Regions from separate parts of the Pseudomonas sp. S2_C11 genome, predicted to be linked through region 1. Evidence: predicted binding sites of a transcription regulator. Region 1 holds the regulator's gene; each other region holds the start of a gene.
What was found. The regulator sigma-54, encoded in region 1, starts transcription at its own class of promoters, with help from an activator protein. The targets are predictions, from matches to a motif close to ANTGGCATNNANNTTGCTNT.
Positions count from the first base shown of each region.

Region 1 (4,658 bases):
ACCGAAGAGAAATCCCAGTAATGGCAACTCTGAAAGCTCAGCACCTGGCCAAGGCCTATAAAAGCCGCCAGGTCGTGCGTGACGTCAGCCTGTCGATCGACAGCGGGCAGATCGTCGGCTTGCTCGGCCCGAACGGCGCCGGCAAGACTACGTGCTTCTACATGATCGTTGGCCTGGTGCAGGCAGATCAGGGCCGTGTGCTGATCGATGATCTGGACGTCAGCCACCAGCCGATGCACGGCCGCGCCAAGGCCGGTATCGGCTATCTGCCGCAAGAAGCGTCGATCTTCCGTAAACTGTCGGTCGCCGACAACATCATGGCGATCCTCGAGACCCGCCCGGAGCTGGACAAGGCCGGTCGTCGCAAGGAGCTGGAAAGCCTGCTGCAGGAATTCCACATCAGCCACATCCGCGACAACCTCGGCATGAGCCTGTCCGGCGGTGAGCGTCGCCGGGTGGAAATCGCTCGCGCCCTGGCCACTGCACCCAAGTTCATCCTGCTCGACGAACCGTTCGCCGGTGTCGACCCGATCTCGGTCGGCGACATCAAGCAGATCATCCATCACCTCAAGGCCAAGGGCATCGGCGTGCTGATCACCGACCACAACGTGCGTGAGACGCTGGATATCTGCGAAACCGCTTACATCGTCAACGACGGTCAACTGATCGCTGAAGGCGATGCCGAGACCATCCTGGCCAACGATCTGGTCAAGGAAGTGTATCTGGGTCACGAGTTCCGCCTGTAAGCGCGACAGCGCTGTATCGATTCAAGGCGCATTTATCCGCTTTAATTGTTACAGCGCTCTAGGCAAACACTTCAGTTTCAGGCATATAATTTGCTTAAGTTTGGCGCTTCGGCGCCCTGTAGTGGATGGCGCAAAGCGCCGGCGAATAAGGTGTTAAGCCCCTGCCATGAAACCATCGCTAGTCTTGAGAATGGGCCAGCAGCTGACGATGACACCGCAGCTGCAACAGGCCATCCGCCTGCTCCAATTGTCGACCCTGGACCTGCAACAGGAGATCCAGGAGGCTCTGGAATCCAATCCGATGCTCGAGCGCCAGGAAGAAGGCGACGACTTCGACAACGCCGATCCGCTGGCCGACAACGCCGAACAGAAGCCCGCCGAAATCCAGGAACCCTCCTACCAGGAAACCGCCCCGACGGTGGATAACCTCGAGGATGGCGATTGGAACGAGCGCATCCCCAACGAACTGCCAGTGGATACCGCCTGGGAAGACGTCTACCAGACCAGCGCCAGCAGCCTGCCCAGCAGCGATGACGATGAGTGGGATTTCACCACCCGCACGTCCGCCGGCGAGAGCCTGCAAAGCCATCTGCTCTGGCAACTGAACCTGGCACCGATGTCCGACACCGATCGCCTGATCGCTGTCACCCTGATCGACTGCATCAACAATCAGGGCTATCTGGACGAAACACTCGAAGAAATTCTTGAAGCGTTCGATCCGGAACTGGACATCGAGCTCGACGAAATCGAAGCCGTCCTGCATCGCATCCAGCAATTCGAGCCCGCCGGTATCGGCGCACGCAACCTCAGCGAATGCCTGCTGCTGCAATTGCGCCAGCTGCCCGCGAAGACGCCGTGGCTGACCGAGGCCAAGCGCCTCGTCGCCGATTACATCGACCTGCTCGGCAGCCGCGATTACAGCCAGTTGATGCGCCGGATGAAGCTCAAGGAAGACGAGCTGCGCCAGGTCATCGAGCTGGTACAGAGCCTCAATCCGCGTCCGGGCTCGCAGATCGAATCAACCGAAGCCGAATACGTCATTCCCGATGTGATCGTGCGCAAGGACAACGAGCGCTGGCTGGTCGAGCTGAACCAGGAATCGGTGCCACGCCTGCGCGTCAATGCCCAGTACGCCGGGTTTGTTAAGCGTGCCGACACCAGCGCCGACAACACCTTCATGCGCAACCAGTTGCAGGAAGCCCGCTGGTTCATCAAGAGCCTGCAGAGCCGCAACGAAACCCTGATGAAAGTGGCCACGCAGATCGTCGAACATCAGCGCGGCTTCCTCGAATACGGCGACGAAGCGATGAAGCCGTTGGTATTGCATGACATCGCCGAAGCGGTCGGCATGCACGAATCGACGATTTCCCGGGTGACCACACAGAAATTCATGCATACCCCGCGCGGTATTTATGAGCTGAAATACTTTTTCTCCAGCCACGTCAGCACCTCCGAAGGCGGCGAATGCTCGTCCACGGCGATCCGCGCGATCATCAAGAAACTGGTCGCTGCGGAAAATCAGAAAAAGCCGTTGAGTGACAGCAAGATCGCTGGTTTACTGGAGGCACAAGGCATTCAGGTGGCTCGCCGCACCGTCGCCAAGTACCGCGAATCCCTCGGAATCGCGCCTTCGAGCGAACGCAAGCGGTTGATGTAAGCCACGTTACAGCGTTCCAGTGGCAGGCTTTTCGGCCTGCCACTTTATGCACTGGCAACGAAGGAGAAGCTGTATGCAAGTCAACATCAGTGGACACCAACTGGAAGTGACCCAACCTCTGCGTTCCTACATCGAGGAAAAACTCCAGCGACTGGAGCGACATTTCGACAAGATCACCAACGTGCAGGTCACGATGTGCGTCGAAAAGCTGAAGCAGAAGATCGAAGCCACCTTGCATATCCCCGGCAGCGAAGTGGTCGCCAACGCAGAAGATACCGACATGTACGCTGCGATCGACTCACTTACCGACAAGCTGGATCGCCAACTCAAAAAGCATAAGGAAAAGACCCAGAGCCTCCTCCAGGGCGCGACCGGTCGTTAACACCCCTATCCATGATCCGACTTGAAACCATCCTGACCCCCGGCCGTTCCCAAGTGAACGCGCCGGGCGGCAGCAAGAAAAAAGCCCTCGAACAGATTGCCAACCTGATCCACCGCGAAGTGCCGGATCTGGCGATGCAGGATGTCTTCGAGGCGCTGATCGCCCGTGAAAAACTCGGCTCCACCGGTTTTGGCAACGGCATCGCCATTCCCCACTGCCGCCTCAAGGGCTGCGCGGGGCCAGTGAGCGCCCTGCTGCACCTCGAAGCCCCGATCGATTTCGACGCCATCGACGGCGCTCCGGTGGACCTGTTGTTCGTATTGCTGGTCCCGGAAGCCGCAACCGACGCGCATCTGGAGTTGTTGCGCCAGATCGCCAGCATGCTCGACCGCAAGGAAGTGCGCGACAAGCTACGCAGCGCTCCGAGCAATGAAGCCTTGTACCAGGTCGTACTGGACGAGCAGAACGGGCACTAATCATGCGTTTGATCATTGTCAGTGGCCGTTCGGGCTCGGGTAAAAGTACCGCCCTGAATGTCCTTGAGGACAACGGCTACTACTGCATCGACAATCTGCCGGCCGGTTTGCTGCCGGAACTGGCCGAGCGGGCGCTGATTCACACGGAACTGGCGCAGCCGCTGGTCGCCGTGTCGATCGATGCGCGCAACCTGCCCAGCCATCTGTCACGTTTCCCTGAGTTGCTCGAAGACGTGCGTGCCAAGCATATCAAGTGCGATGTGCTGTACCTGGACGCCGATGAAGAAACCCTGCTCAAGCGTTTTTCCGAGACCCGTCGTCGTCACCCGCTGAGCAACGCCAATCGCTCACTGGCCGAGGCGATTCACGACGAAACCGCCCTGCTCGGTCCGATTGCCGATCTGGCCGACCTGAAGATCAACACCACCAGTCTGAATCTGTATCAACTGCGCGACACCATCAAGTTGCGCCTGTTGAATCAACCGGAGCCCGGTACGGCGTTTCTGGTCGAGTCGTTCGGCTTCAAGCGCGGCATGCCGGTCGACGCCGACCTGGTGTTCGACGTGCGCTGCCTGCCCAATCCGTACTGGAAACCGGAGCTGCGCGCTCAATCCGGCCTCGATGCCCCTGTGGCCGAGTACCTGGCGCAGCAGCCGGATGTCGAAGAAATGTATCAGGACATCTACGCCTACCTGAACAAGTGGCTACCACGCTTCGCCGCCAGCAACCGCGCCTACGTCACCATTGCCATTGGCTGCACCGGCGGGCATCACCGCTCCGTCTACCTGACCGAACGACTGGGTCAGGCCCTGCAGAAAACCCTGAAGAACGTCCAGGTTCGCCACCGCGACCTCACCTAAAGGATTTACACCGCGATGCCTGCTCGTGAAATCGAAATCATCAATAAGCTGGGCCTGCATGCCCGGGCATCGGCCAAATTTGTCGGCGTGGCGGGTCAGTATCCAGACTGCACGATCCGAGTGGGACGCACACCTGAAACGACTGTCGACGGCAAGAGCATCATGGCAATGATGATGCTCGCGGCGGGTAAAGGCACCAAGATCCATTTGAGCACCGAAGGCGAACAGGCTCAGGAAGCCATGGACGCATTGGTCGATCTGATCGAAAGGTATTTCGACGAAGGTGAATAATCCTCGAGGCGGGGACACTGTTCCTCGCCTCCATTCACCCCAACGCCGTATCCATCACCATCATCAGACAAAACCCGATCAGAAGGCCCAGACTGGCCAGCTTGTCATGCCCATGACGGCGCGATTCCGGGATCACTTCGTGGGTCACCACCAGCAACATCGCCCCCGCCGCCAGTGCCAGCCCCAACGGCAACAGCACCTGAGCCAGACTCACGAGCCACGCACACAGCAGCGCAAATATCGGTT
Region 1 is NZ_CP162765.1:4,454,036-4,458,693, forward strand. Features, by position in the region: gene lptA (lipopolysaccharide transport periplasmic protein LptA) at 1-21, shown strand, start outside; gene lptB (LPS export ABC transporter ATP-binding protein) at 21-746, shown strand; gene AB4N48_RS20205 (RNA polymerase factor sigma-54) at 913-2,403, shown strand; gene hpf (ribosome hibernation-promoting factor, HPF/YfiA family) at 2,477-2,785, shown strand; gene ptsN (PTS IIA-like nitrogen regulatory protein PtsN) at 2,797-3,261, shown strand; gene rapZ (RNase adapter RapZ) at 3,264-4,121, shown strand; gene AB4N48_RS20225 (HPr family phosphocarrier protein) at 4,137-4,412, shown strand; gene AB4N48_RS20230 (ZIP family metal transporter) at 4,447-4,658, opposite strand, start outside.

Region 2 (4,658 bases), 950 kb from region 1:
AGCCGAGCAACGACTGATCACGCTGAAGGCGCTCTGCAAGGGAGCTTTTGTGGTGAGGGGATTTATCCCCGTTGGGATGCGCAGCATCCCTGAACCGGCCGGCGCGGTGTCTCCGTTAAACCGCAATGGACGGTCTTACGACTGCTGCGCAGCCGAACGGGGATAAATCCCCTCGCCACAGAGTCCGCCCTATCGATCGGATGGTTATTTTCACCGTTGGCGGCTGTAATCCTTTTGAACCAACTCTCGCGGAAAAAAGTCGAGATAGAGGTAAGCCCATTTACGGGTTGATCGAGGAGGCACTGATGCAAAAGTGGAAAGTCACTTTCGTGGATGATCACGGCGAAATTGTTGATGAAGTCTTCGAACGTGAGGAATGCCCGTCCGATGATGAAGCCGCCCGGCTGATCAAGGAGCGGCTTCTTCCGGTTGCCGCCAAGCTGGATCTCAACGATCTGGAAGGGCGCACCGCCGATGCCGGGGTGAAAAACCTCAAGACCCAGAACGGCATCGAAATCCTCAGCATCACCCCTGTCTGAACACTTCCTGTCATCTCGTAAACCAGGCCTTGGCAGCGGCGCTCTCTTGGGGCTACTCTGCAAGCGAGATCAGCGAATGGATCGCTAAGGTCTGGTCTTGTCAGCTACATGCTTGTTTCCCGCGCGCAACCACGTTGCCGTAGTACTTAGGCCAAAAGGCCCGGGGCGGGAATACGGAAAGTCTATCCATCAATCGAGGGGGACGATTCATGAGCACAGCCTATCAAGAAGACATCAGCAGCAACGTTCTGCGCCGCATGAAAGAAGGCGGCTTCGATTTTTCCCGGTTCCATCCCATCGAGTTCTACGCGATTTTCCCGGACGAGGAGCGGGCGCGCAGGGCAGCAGGCAAATTTCGCGGTGAATCCATCAATGCCCAGGTCAGTGCGCGCGACGACGGCGCCTGGTCGCTGGAATTGAGCAAAGTGATGTACGCAACCTATGACGACATCGGCGATTTCGAGCAAGGCTTTTCTGCCGTGGTCGAACCGCTGGGCGGCATTATCGAGGGTTGGGGCGTGAAGCAGGAGGTGCGCAATCGTTACCGGTTGAATTGATATTGCGCATTGTTTGTCGGACAACGGCTGACCTTCGGGTCGGCCGTTGTCGTTTCTGGCTTCTGCACATCGCAGTGGCAAAACCCTGAAACAAGAATCCCGGGCAAAAAAAAGCCACCGGAGAGGGTGGCTAAAAGGGAAGACGCGTATGCAATAAAGTCCCGTCGGGACGGGGCTGCCAAGGCAGTTCAGATCAGTTGAGCTGACTACTTCGCGACGGCGTGCCGGGGAAGTTTTGCAGCGAATGCGCGGATTATCCGCAATCGCGGCCGGGCAGTGAAATCAACTCTGACTATGCTGGTGATAGGCGATGCAGTGCGTCGCAATGAAGCGGGGGCAATCGGGCCGGGGCATTTGCCGCACAGGAATGGTGCGCAGCGTTCGGCGTGGATCTACAACCGATTGAAATCAAAGCGTTTATGCCGATGGCACGGGCCTTGCGAAGGCCTGTATGTCCGGAGTGACAAGGAGTACGGCATGATCCGCACCTATTTTGACGAGATGTACGATGCCGGTGGCCTGGTCCGCCCGCATTACCGGGAATTTGCCCGCTGGCTGGCCGAGACGCCCGACGAGCTGCTCGCGCAGCGCCGCCGCGAGGCCGATCTGTTGTTTCACCGGGCCGGGATCACCTTCACGCTCTATGGCGACGAGCAGGGCACCGAGCGCCTGATTCCGTTCGACACCATTCCCCGCAGCATTCCCGCCAGTGAATGGCGGATTGTCGAGCGCGGCTGCATCCAGCGGGTCAAGGCGTTGAACATGTTTCTCGCTGACCTCTACCACGAGCAGCGCATCATCAAGGCCGGGATTATTCCCGCCGAACAGGTGCTGGCCAACGAGCAATACCAGTTGGCAATGCAGGGCCTGGATCTGCACCGCGACATCTACTCGCATATCTCCGGCGTCGATCTGGTACGCGATGGCGATGGCACTTATTACGTTCTCGAAGACAACCTGCGCACACCCAGTGGCGTCAGCTACATGCTCGAAGACCGCAAGATGATGATGCGCCTGTTCCCCGAACTGTTCTCCGCCCAGCGCATCGCCCCGATCGATCACTATCCCAATCTGCTGCTCGACACCCTGAAAAGCTCAAGCCCGATCGACAACCCGAGCGTGGTGGTGTTGACGCCGGGACGCTTCAACAGCGCGTTCTTCGAACATGCATTTCTGGCGCGGGAGATGGGCGTTGAACTGGTGGAAGGCGCAGATCTGTTCGTGCGTGACGACAAGGTATTCATGCGCACCACCGATGGCCCGAAAGCGGTCGATGTGATCTATCGCCGCCTCGACGACGCATTCCTTGATCCGCTGGCGTTCAACCCGGACTCGATGCTCGGTGTGCCGGGGCTGCTGTCGTCCTATCGCTCCGGCAACGTGGTGCTGGCCAACGCCATCGGCACCGGCGTGGCCGACGATAAATCGGTGTACCCGTTTGTCACCGACATGATCCGTTTCTACCTCGACGAAGAACCGATTCTGAAAAACGTGCCGACCTGGCAATGCCGCAACCCGTCCGAGCTGTCCCACGTACTGGCCAATCTTGCGGATTTGGTCGTCAAGGAAACCCAGGGCTCCGGCGGTTACGGGATGCTGGTCGGACCGGCCGCGACGACGGCGGAAATCGATGCCTTTCGCGAGCGCATCAAAGCCAAACCCCATGCCTACATTGCGCAGCCGACGCTGTCGCTGTCGACCTGTCCGACCTTTGTCGAAAACGGCATCGCGCCGCGCCATATCGACTTGCGTCCGTTCGTGCTGTCCGGCCGCGAAACCCGTGTGGTGCCTGGCGGTTTGACCCGTGTCGCGTTGCGTGAAGGCTCCCTGGTGGTGAACTCCTCCCAGGGCGGCGGGACCAAGGACACCTGGGTAGTCGAGGATTGAAGGAAGCTTGCCATGTTAAGTAGAACTGCCTCGGATCTGTACTGGATGTCGCGTTACCTGGAGCGTGCGGAGAATCTCGCGCGCATGCTCGACATCAGTTATTCGCTGTCGCTGATGCCGCAGGACGGGCGCGGCGACGGTCTGCACGAACTCGCCATGCCGTTGCTGATCACCGGCACCCTGGACGATTACCTTGAACGCCACGGCGACCTGCACGCTGAACGCTTGCTGCATTTCTTCGCACTGGACGCGGCCAACCCGGCCAGTATCTACAGCTGCCTTGGTGCAGCGCGGGCCAGTGCCCATGCCGTGCGCGGGCGAATCACTGCGGACATGTGGGAAAACATCAACGCGACCTGGCTGGAAATTCGCGGCATCGCCGAACAGGGCTTGAGCCGCTATGGCATGAGTCGTTTCTGCGAATGGATCAAGGAGCGTTCGCACCTGTTTCGCGGCGCCTCTTACGGCACGATCATGCGCAACGACGCGTTTCGCTTTATTCGTCTGGGCACGTTTATCGAGCGCGCGGACAACACGCTGCGCCTGCTTGATGCGCGTTACGAAATGGCCGGCGATCAGGCCGAAGCGGTCAGCGATGGCACCGCGCACGCTTATTACCAGTGGAGTGCGCTGCTGCGGGCGTTGTCGTCGTTCGAGGCCTACACCGAAATCTACCGCGACGCGCCCGGCGCCCGGCATGTCGCCGAATTGCTGCTGTTGCGCGCCGATGTGCCGCGTTCGCTGCGTGCCTGTACAGAAGAGATTGACCAGATCCTCGCGCAACTGCCCGGCGCCAACGGCCGCCCGGCACAACGCCTGGCGGCGGAAATGGATGCGCGCCTGCGTTACACCGGCATCAACGAAATTCTCGAAGAAGGCCTGCACGCCTGGCTGACCGAATTCATCCCGCTGGTGCGCCAGTTGGGCAACGCCATTCACAGTTCCTATCTGGAGGCTGCATGAGACTTTCCATAAGCCACGAGACCACCTATCACTACGAAGATCAGGTGCGCGCGAGCATCCAGTACCTGCGCCTGACACCCCACGACAGCGAGCGTCAGCATGTCCTCAGTTGGCAACTCGACTTGCCGCGTCCGGTGCGTGCGCAGCTCGATCCGTTCGGCAACATCCTGCATGTGCTGACCATGGACGAGCCGCACGAAGCGATCATCATTGGCGCCCGGGGGCAGGTCGATATCGACGAATTGCGCGAGGCCGAACATGAGAGCCAGTCGGCGCTGCCGTTCCTGCGCTTCACGCGCCTGACCGAAGCCGATGAAGCCTTGCGCGAGTTTGCCGAGAAGAACTGCAAGCAACGGCGTGATCGCACCGCGCTGATCGACTTGATGCACGGGTTGAATCAGCACATGAGCTACACGCCGGGCTCGACTGAAGTCGACACCAGCGCCGCCGAAGCTTTCGCCGGTCGGGCCGGGGTCTGTCAGGATCATGCCCACGCCTTCCTAGCCTGCGCCCGCAGTCTCGGGGTGCCGTCGCGTTACGTGTCGGGTTATCTGTACAGCGAAGATTGCGAGCATCTGGCCAGTCATGCCTGGGCGGAAGCGTGGCTGGATGACGCGTGGTACAGCTTCGACGTGACCAACCAGCTGGCGCGCCCGGAGCGACACCTGAAGCTGGCGGTGGGCCTGGATTATCTCGATGCCTGCCCGGTCCG
Region 2 is NZ_CP162765.1:3,503,399-3,508,056, reverse strand. Features, by position in the region: gene speE (polyamine aminopropyltransferase) at 1-17, shown strand, start outside; gene AB4N48_RS15800 (hypothetical protein) at 306-539, shown strand; gene AB4N48_RS15795 (ribonuclease E inhibitor RraB) at 749-1,096, shown strand; gene AB4N48_RS15790 (circularly permuted type 2 ATP-grasp protein) at 1,574-2,983, shown strand; gene AB4N48_RS15785 (alpha-E domain-containing protein) at 2,996-3,946, shown strand; gene AB4N48_RS15780 (transglutaminase family protein) at 3,943-4,658, shown strand, end outside.
Region 2: AB4N48_RS15790 (circularly permuted type 2 ATP-grasp protein) is a predicted target of sigma-54. The motif match lies at 1,521-1,540, and genes of this name have one in related genera.

Region 3 (4,658 bases), 1.9 Mb from region 1:
GGCGATGATCAGGCTGACCGAGGTGGCGATGTTGAAACCGGGAATGCCCATGTTGTGCAGGCGTGTCAGGGTTTCCGCTGCGCTATTGGTGTGCAGGGTCGACAGCACCAGGTGGCCGGTCTGCGCAGCCTTGATTGCGATCTCGGCGGTTTCCAGATCGCGGATCTCGCCGACCATGATCACGTCCGGGTCCTGACGCAGAAACGAGCGCAGCGCCTGGGCAAAGTCCAGCCCTTGGCGGGGATTGACGTTGACCTGATTGATGCCTTCCATGTTGATTTCCACCGGGTCTTCGGCGGTGGAAATATTGATGTCGACGGTGTTGAGGATATTCAGCCCGGTGTACAGCGACACGGTTTTACCGGAGCCGGTGGGGCCGGTGACCAGAATCATTCCTTGCGGCTGTTTCAGCGCGGCCAGGTACAAAGCCTTTTGCTCGGCTTCGTAACCCAAGGCGTCGATGCCCATTTGTGCACTGGACGGGTCGAGAATCCGGATCACCACTTTTTCGCCCCACAGGGTCGGCAAGGTGTTGACGCGAAAATCGATGGATTTGCTTTTCGACAGGCGCATCTTGATCCGCCCGTCCTGGGGTTTGCGTCGTTCGGAAATATCCAGACTGGCCATCACCTTCAGGCGCGCGGCAATACGCCCGGCCAGCTGGATCGGCGGCTTGGCCACCTCGCGCAGCATGCCGTCGGTGCGCATGCGCACCCGGTAGTTTTTTTCGTAGGGTTCGAAGTGCAGGTCGGAAGAGCCGCTCTTGATCGCATCGAGCAGCATTTTGTGCACGAAGCGCACGACCGGGGCGTCGTCGGCATCGAGGCCGCCGATCACGTCCTGTTTGTTGTCATCAATGGACTCGACGTCGAGGCCGTCGAGATCGACATCGGCCATTTCTTCCAGACCCGAGGCGTGGCTGTCGAAGAACTTGTCGATGGCGTCGCTGAGTTTGTCGTCCTCGACCAGGATCGCTTCGGTGCTCAGGCCGGTGCTGAACTGGATGTCGCTGATCGCCTGCTGATTGCTTGGGTCGGAAAGGCCCACGAACAGTTTGTTGCCGCGCCGCCACAAGGGCAGGGCGCAATGCTGACGAACCAGTTTTTCACTGACCAGCCCCTTGGGCTGAGTCTCCTTGTCGAGGCAATGCAGATCGAGCAGGGCCATGCCGAAATGTTCGGAAGCGATCTCGGCGATCTGCCGGCTGTTGACCAGTTTGTTGTGCACCAGGTAATTGACCAGCGACACGCGATTGCGCTGGGCCTGCGCCCAGGATTGCCGGGCGCTTGTTTCCGTGAGCAGTTCGGCCTGGACCAATTGCTTGGCCAGACCGCTCAGAGCGATGTCATTCATGGGGATTCCGCACGCTTGCCGTTCATGACTTATAGCCTAGTCAAGTGACAGCGCCAAACACGGCCGGTGCAGGTGACAAAAAGTGTCAGATAGTGCGGTTGCGGGTTGTAGGAAACGGCGCAGGCGATTGCGCGCGCCCAGCAGGCGGGGCCTGAAAGGCGTTGGCATGGGCTGTGCTGAGCCTTGTTCAGATCATGAGATTTCGACTCATGCATGGAGCGTGTCTATGAAAAAACAACAAGGTTTCACATTGATCGAGCTGCTGATCGTTGTGGCGATCATCGGCATTCTGGCGACTATCGCCCTGCCGCAGTATTCGAAGTATCAGGCGCGGTCGAAGGTGACGGCGGGTATTGCCGAAGTTTCCGCCCTCAAAGTCAATTTCGAAGACGTGATCAACGCGGGATCTGGTGATCCAACTTTGGCTAACGTCAACGCAAACGTAGGTGCCACTCAAAACTGCACAATGGGTGTGAGTGGCAAAGTGGCTGACGGTACCGGGACGATTACTTGCAAGTTGCTTAATGCTCCGGCTCCGGTTCTTGGCCAGACGATCACCTTGACTCGTAGTGCGACCGCGGGTTGGTCTTGCGGCTTCTCCGGTTCCAAGGAATACACGACGACCAGTTGCCCTGGCGTTTAACTGAGTACAAAGCGAATGCCCCGCACTGCGGGGCATTTTCGTATGGTCACCTGTCTACAAAAGCTCCAATAATTTCAGCAGCTTATGAACTTTCCAAAAAACCGCAACTTGCATGCGAAGATTGAGCGAGTCATGCATTTTGCATGAAAATGAAAATTGGCATTTTTCATAACTCATTGTTTTTAAAAGAATTTATATGGCAAAAAAAGTTGGCACAGCGTTCGCAATATATCCGGTAACCCTGCTGACAAGCGTTACAGCAGACTTCCAGTAAAAACAGGAGTTACTCGTATGAAGAAGTTCGCTATCACTGCCGCTGCTACCGCTCTGACCCTGACCATGGCTGGTGGCGCTTTCGCCCAGTCCGCTCAGGCTACCCAGTCGCCAATGGTTCTGGCTGCTGGTGAAGTTACCGAGGCTAAAGAAGCTACTTCCGACACTTGGATCACCACCAAAGTGAAAAGCGATCTGGTTACCGAAAAAGGTATTCCAGGCACCGACATCAAAGTCGAAACCAACAAAGGTGTAGTTTCCCTGTCTTCTGACGTAGCAGTAACAGACGCTCAGAAAGCTTCCGCTGTCGCGATCACCAAAAAGATCAAAGGCGTTAAAGCAGTTTCTGCTGACGGCCTGAAAGCCGAGTAAGGCAAGACTTCTCGCCTGAACCGGGAGAAGACGCGACAGACGGGCCGAGCAATACGTCTGTCGCAACTTTAGAGTTCATGCGAACGGTCACACGGATGTGACCATTACAGGCCCCGGCACTTGTGTCGGGGCCTGTTCTATTTGGGCAATACCAATGTGGGAGCGAGCCTGCTCGCGAATGCGTAGTGTCAGCCGACAAGTTCGTCAGTAGACAGACCGTATTCGCGAGCAGGCTCGCTCCCACAGGGTGAATTTCGTTCGGCTTAGTTACCGCGTTTGCTGTTGATCTGCCGCAGGCGATTGCCTTCGAAGCGCAGGTATTGATACATGCCGTTGTTTGGTCCGTAGGTCCATTCCTCGACCTGAAACTCTTCGCGGCGATTGGCACTGCGCTTGTAGCCGAGCACATCGCGGCTGACCGGCTCGCCGCATTTTTGCAGCACTTCGCTGGCGCGGTCGCCGAGGCTGATCAATTGGCTGCCGCAGCGCAATGTATCCGACGCCGACGCATGGCCGGCGGCGCAGGTCAGAGCGAGCGCCATCAACCAGTTACGCACGGTCATTCGGCATCCAGGTGCATTTGCGTCACCACGCGGCCATCGCTTTCGGCCTCGCCGAGGTTGGCGTCGATGAAGTACACGCGGTCATCCTCGAGCTTGCCCTTGTCGACCAGGTAATCCTTGATGGTGCTGGCGCGATCCTGGCCCAACTGGCGCAACAGCACCTCGCTGCCACTCCAGAACGCGATCACGCCCTGGCGCATTTTCGCCGTGCGTTCTTCCTTGCCCAGGTCTTTCCATTCAGCCGGTGGCTGGGTTTTCAAGCGGGTGCGGTAGATGCCTTCGAGCAACGCGCCTTTCTCGCTTTCGGGCACTTGCAACAGCGAGGCCTGGGCCGGGACTTTGTCGCCACGGCGCTGGAGCATCTTGTAGTAGTTGTACTGATATTCGCGTTCCAGACGTTGTTCGGCGAGCAGTGGCCCATCGCTGCTCTTCGCGGCAGTGCCTTCGATTTCCAGGCGCAGCGCCGGACGTTCCTTGAGTGCCTGCGACAGTTTCACCAGCGCCGTTTCGGCGTCTTTGCTCAGATCGCTGGAGCCCGGCGCGAAGGACACCGTGCCAAGATCTTCGGAGCCGCCGCCACTGACCAGCCCGCCGATCATCTTGAACGGTGCGGCGGCCGCTTTGACGATCAGATTGCGCAGGGTCTGCCAGACGATCGGCATCACGCTGAACTGCGGATTATTCAGGTCGCCGGTCACTGGCAATTCGATGGAGATCTTGCCGTCGACGTCCTTGAGCAGGGCGATCGCCAGCTTCAGCGGCAGACTCACTGCATCAGGGCTGTCGACCTTCTCGCCCAGTTGCAGCTGCTCGACGACGACTTTGTTCTCGGCTTTCAATTGGCCCTTGGTAATCAGGTAGTGCAGATCTAGGTTGAGCCGGCCCTTGCGGATGCGGTAGCCGGCGAATTTGCCGGAGTAGGGCGTCAGGGTCGTCAGTTCGACGCGCTTGAAACTGGTGGCGATGTCGAGGCTGGCCATCGGGTCGAACGGATTGACCGCACCCTTGATGGTCACCGGCGCATAACGGTCGACCTTGCCTTTGATGTCGACGCTGGCCGGTTTTGCCTGACGACTGTCAATGGTGCCGATCTGACCGTTGAGCTGCTGCACGGCGGTGGCGAAATTCGGCGTCAGGCTGAAGTCGGCGAAGTTGGCCGAGCCGTCGTTGATCGCAATCGCGCCGATGTGAATGCCCAGTGGTTTGTCCTTGCCGGCCGGTTTGGCTGCGGTGCTTTTTGCACCGCTGTCGGCCGGTTGCGGGATCAGCAGGTCGTCGACGTTGGTGGTGCGATCGTCGTTGATCATGAAGCGCACATAGGGCTGCAACAGGTTGACCTTGTCGATCGACAGGCTGTCGCCGTGCTGATAGTTGATGCCGTCGACCACGACTTGCTGCCATTTGAGAAAATCGCGGGTCTTCAGCGTATCGAGGGTGTGCAGTTGATCGATCTG
Region 3 is NZ_CP162765.1:406,327-410,984, forward strand. Features, by position in the region: gene pilB (type IV-A pilus assembly ATPase PilB) at 1-1,353, opposite strand, end outside; gene AB4N48_RS01960 (pilin) at 1,580-1,996, shown strand; gene AB4N48_RS01965 (BON domain-containing protein) at 2,288-2,641, shown strand; gene AB4N48_RS01970 (DUF2845 domain-containing protein) at 2,905-3,204, opposite strand; gene AB4N48_RS01975 (DUF748 domain-containing protein) at 3,201-4,658, opposite strand, start outside.
Region 3: AB4N48_RS01960 (pilin) is a predicted target of sigma-54. The motif match lies at 1,514-1,533, and genes of this name have one in related genera.

Region 4 (4,658 bases), 1.1 Mb from region 1:
CACGAAGGTGTGCCGTTCCATCCCCGCTGCTCGGGTTAAAAGAGCTTAGATGCCGGGACAGATAAAAAAGTTGGTGCAACAAAAAGACTGAAAGCGACCCTTCGTCGAATATTACCCAAGCGCAAACGTGGGTCATTCTCACTAAAGGACTAACCCCCTGAGTCAGCGGGGCGCCGATCATACCGGGGTTTGCGCATTGAACGTTGAATAAATACGCGGTTACTTATCGCCATAGCATCCTTTACGTTACGTGCTTATGACAAAACGATCATTCCCTCGGTGTGACTCATTGGTTAGAACTGAGCACAGGTTGACGTCGCAACGGCGTCAACACCTTGGCTCGCCACGCCGGCAGCGAGCCGCACGATGGCAGGTTTTTTCTGCCAGACCTCAATTGAGGTCAACGCGACACTACAGTCAACAAGTGAGGGAAACACCCTATGAGAAGACTTAAGCGTGATCCGTTGGAAAGAGCATTTTTGCGCGGATATCAATATGGCGTTGGTGGCAAATCCCGTGAGCTTTGCCCATTTACTCTACCGTCGGTACGTCAAGCCTGGATCAACGGCTGGCGAGAAGGACGCGGCGACAACTGGGACGGTATGACCGGCACTGCGGGAATCCACAGACTCAACGAACTTCACGCCGTCGGCTGACACAGGGCATTTATTCCGACACGACAATCTGAATCTGCACTGAATTAACCACGCACGTCCCTCCCGGACGGCGGGCTACGGCCCAGGGGCTCCTTCGAGGAGCCCTTTTTTATGCCTGCATTTTTGTGCCGAGCACATAACCCGGTGTTATTTTCGCAACGCGGCGATGGCGTCTACCGATTCACGAATCAGTGCCGGGCCTTTGTAGATGAAGCCCGAATAGATCTGCACCAGGTTCGCGCCAGCAGTAATTTTCTCCGCCGCGTGTTTGCCCTCGGTAATCCCGCCCGCAGCAATGATCGGCAAACGCCCGGCCAATTCGCCCGCCAGCACCTTCACGGTATGGGTGCTCTTTTCACGCACCGGCGCACCCGACAGACCGCCCGCCTCGTCACCATGCTCCATGCCTTCGACGCCGACACGGCTCAGAGTCGTATTGGTGGCGATCACCGCATCCATGCCGGTTTCGATCAACGCCTGGGCGACCTGCGCAGTTTCTTCGTCGGTCATGTCCGGCGCGATCTTGATCGCCAGCGGCACATGCTTGCCGTGACGCAGAGCCAGTTCGGCGCGGCGCGTGGCCAGGTCCGCGAGCAATTGTTTGAGCGAGTCGCCGAACTGCAGGCTGCGCAGGCCCGGGGTATTCGGCGAGCTGACGTTGACCGTGATGTAACTGGCGTGGGCGTAGACCTTGTCCAGGCAGATCAGGTAATCATCCACCGCGCGCTCGACCGGGGTATCGAAGTTCTTGCCGATGTTGATGCCCAGCACGCCTGTGTATTTCGCCGCAGCGACCCGCGCCAGCAGGTTATCCACGCCGAGGTTGTTGAAGCCCATGCGATTGATGATCGCCTCGGCTTCCGGCAGGCGGAAGATGCGGGGTTTCGGGTTGCCCGGCTGCGGACGCGGGGTCACGGTGCCGATTTCGACAAAGCCGAAACCCAGCTGCGCAAAGCCGTCGATGGCCGCGCCGTTCTTGTCCAGACCTGCCGCCAGCCCTACCGGGTTCGGGAACTCCAGCCCCATGACGGTCACCGGCATTTTCGCCGGAGCCTTGCACAGCAAGCCGTTGAGGCCCAAACGTCCACCCGCGCCGATCAGATCCAGCGACAGATCGTGGGAGGTTTCCGGGGAAAGTTTGAACAACAGCTGACGGGCCAGGGTGTACATGGGCGGCAATGACTCGGGCGGCGAAAAGAGGCGGCGATTATAGCCGGGCATCGTCCCCCGGCGCGAGGCGCCTGCGCGAATCAGGCGACTGGCATATGCCTTGCACCACCCCGCTCATCAGTCTGCCGACCAATGACGGCGCGCAGGCCAGGACAATGGCGTCGTCCCCGGGTTTTGCCTGCGCAGAATCCGGGACGACGTTTTTTTTGAGGTAGCGTATGAACGAAACGTCCTTGGGGCCTCTGGCCTGGGTCAATGGCAGCGATGCGCCGGAAAAGAGCGCGATCAATCTCGGCTTCATGGCGCTGAGCGACTGCGCCTCGGTGGTGGTCGCCGCCACTCAGGGCTTCGCCCAACCCTACGGCCTGACCCTGAACCTCAAGCGTCAGGCGTCATGGGCCAACTTGCGCGACAAGCTGGTCAGCGGCGAACTGGATGCCGCGCACAGTCTGTACGGGCTGATTTATGCGGTGCACCTGGGCATCGGCGGTGTCGCCCCGACCGACATGGCGGTGCTGATGGGCCTGAACCAGAATGGCCAGAGCCTGAACCTGTCCCATGGCTTGCAACAGGCTGGCGTGAACAGTCCTGAAGCGCTCGATCGGCACGTGCACCAAAGCCGCGCAAAACTGACCTTCGCCCAGACCTTCCCCACCGGCACCCATGCGATGTGGCTTTATTACTGGCTGGCGAGCCAGGGCATTCATCCGTTGCAGGACGTCGACAGCGTGGTAGTGCCGCCGCCGCAAATGGTCGCGCACCTGCAAGCCGGGCGCATCGACGGCTTTTGCGTCGGCGAACCGTGGGCGGCCAGCGCCGTGCAGCAGAATCTCGGTTTCACCCTGGCGACCAGCCAGAGCATCTGGCCCGACCATCCGGAAAAAGTCCTCGGCTGCACCCGGGAATTTGTCGAGCAATACCCCAACACCGCGCGGGCGCTGGTCATGGCCATTCTTGAGGCCAGCCGATTCATCGAAGAAAGCCCGGAAAACCGCCGCAGTACCGCGCAATTACTCAGCGCCACCGAATACCTCGACACCCCCGCCGCGTGCATCGAGCCGCGTTTTATGGGCGTCTACGCCGATGGCCTCGGTAATCGCTGGCAGGATCCGCATGCGCTGCGTTTTCATGGCGATGGCGAGGTCAATCTGCCCTACCTGTCCGACGGCATGTGGTTCATGACCCAGTTTCGTCGCTGGGGTCTGTTGCGCGAGGATCCGGATTATCTGGCCGTCGCCCGTCAGGTTCAGCGTCTGGATCTGTATCGCGAGGCCGCCAGCGCGGTCGGCGTTGCGACTTCGTACGCAGACCTGCGCAGCAGCCAGTTGCTCGACGGCAAGGTCTGGGACGGCAGCGACCCGGCGGGCTATGCGCGCAGTTTCAAGCTGCATGCCCTGAGCGACACCGCCCCCCTTCTCGCCCAGCGCTGACAGGAGACCGCGAACATGTTGCGCATTCTGCTGATCAACGACACCGCGAAAAAAGTCGGACGCCTGAAAGCGGCGCTGACCGAGGCCGGCTTCGAGGTAATCGACGAGTCCGGCCTGACCATCGACCTGCCGGCGCGCGTCGAAACGGTGCGCCCGGACGTGATCCTGATCGATACCGAGTCACCGAGCCGCGATGTGATGGAGCAAGTGGTACTGGTCAGCCGCGACCAGCCCCGGCCGATCGTGATGTTTACCGACGAACATGACCCGGGGGTGATGCGTCAGGCGATCAAGTCCGGGGTCAGTGCCTACATCGTCGAAGGCATTCACGCACAACGGTTGCAGCCGATTCTCGACGTGGCGATGGCGCGCTTCGAGAGTGACCAGGCCTTGCGCGCGCAATTGCAGGCGCGCGATCAGCAACTGGCCGAGCGCAAGCGCATTGAACTGGCCAAGGGTTTGCTGATGAAGATGAAGGACTGCAACGAGGAAGAGGCCTATACGCTGATGCGCCGCCAGGCGATGAGCCGCCAGCAGAAGCTGATTCAGGTGGCGGAGCAGATCATTGCCATGAGTGAGTTGCTGGGCTGAAATTTTCGCTGCAAATCAAGGGCCCCTCACCCTAGCCCTCTCCCGGAGGGAGAGGGGACCGACCGCGTTGTCTGGCGCTGTCCGCCGACCTGAACGACCGAGTCGATTATGGATTCACTCGAAATCGTTCAGATCGGCAAATGATTCGGCCATCCCCCGCTCGGTTCCCTCTCCCTCTGGGAGAGGGCTAGGGTGAGGGGCTTTTGCTTTTCAGCTGTTGGCACAAATCTCGCTAAGTAAACCGCACAGGTAACCAACGGCGGTTGCCCCACCTACGACAAAGACGTCGCTCACCCCGTTCGCCCCTCGGCGAATCAGGTAGCGGCGTTTTTGCGTTTTGGCCCCACAGAACGGGGCCGGTGGTGCGGCCGTGAGGCGCTCCACCTGCTGTGCATGACTCCTTTCGAGACTCTTTTCAGCCGAGGTGCGCGATGAATTCAAGCTTCTGGAAATCCGGCCATACCCCGACCCTGTTCGCGGCCTTTCTGTATTTCGACCTGAGCTTCATGGTCTGGTACCTGCTCGGCCCGCTGGCGGTGCAGATTGCCGCCGACCTGCACCTGACCACCCAGCAACGCGGCCTCGTCGTCGCCACGCCGATTCTGGCCGGCGCGGTGTTGCGCTTCGCCATGGGCATGCTCGCTGATCGCTTGTCGCCCAAGACCGCCGGGCTGATCGGCCAGGTCATCGTCATCTGCGCGCTGTTCGGTGCCTGGAAACTCGGCATCCACAGTTATGAACAGGCGCTGATCCTCGGCCTGTTCCTCGGTATGGCCGGCGCGTCGTTCGCCGTGGCCCTGCCGCTGGCCTC
Region 4 is NZ_CP162765.1:3,348,371-3,353,028, forward strand. Features, by position in the region: gene rmf (ribosome modulation factor) at 441-656, shown strand; gene AB4N48_RS15105 (quinone-dependent dihydroorotate dehydrogenase) at 804-1,826, opposite strand; gene AB4N48_RS15110 (CmpA/NrtA family ABC transporter substrate-binding protein) at 2,045-3,256, shown strand; gene AB4N48_RS15115 (ANTAR domain-containing response regulator) at 3,272-3,847, shown strand; gene AB4N48_RS15120 (nitrate/nitrite transporter) at 4,279-4,658, shown strand, end outside.
Region 4: AB4N48_RS15110 (CmpA/NrtA family ABC transporter substrate-binding protein) is a predicted target of sigma-54. The motif match lies at 1,914-1,933, and genes of this name have one in related genera.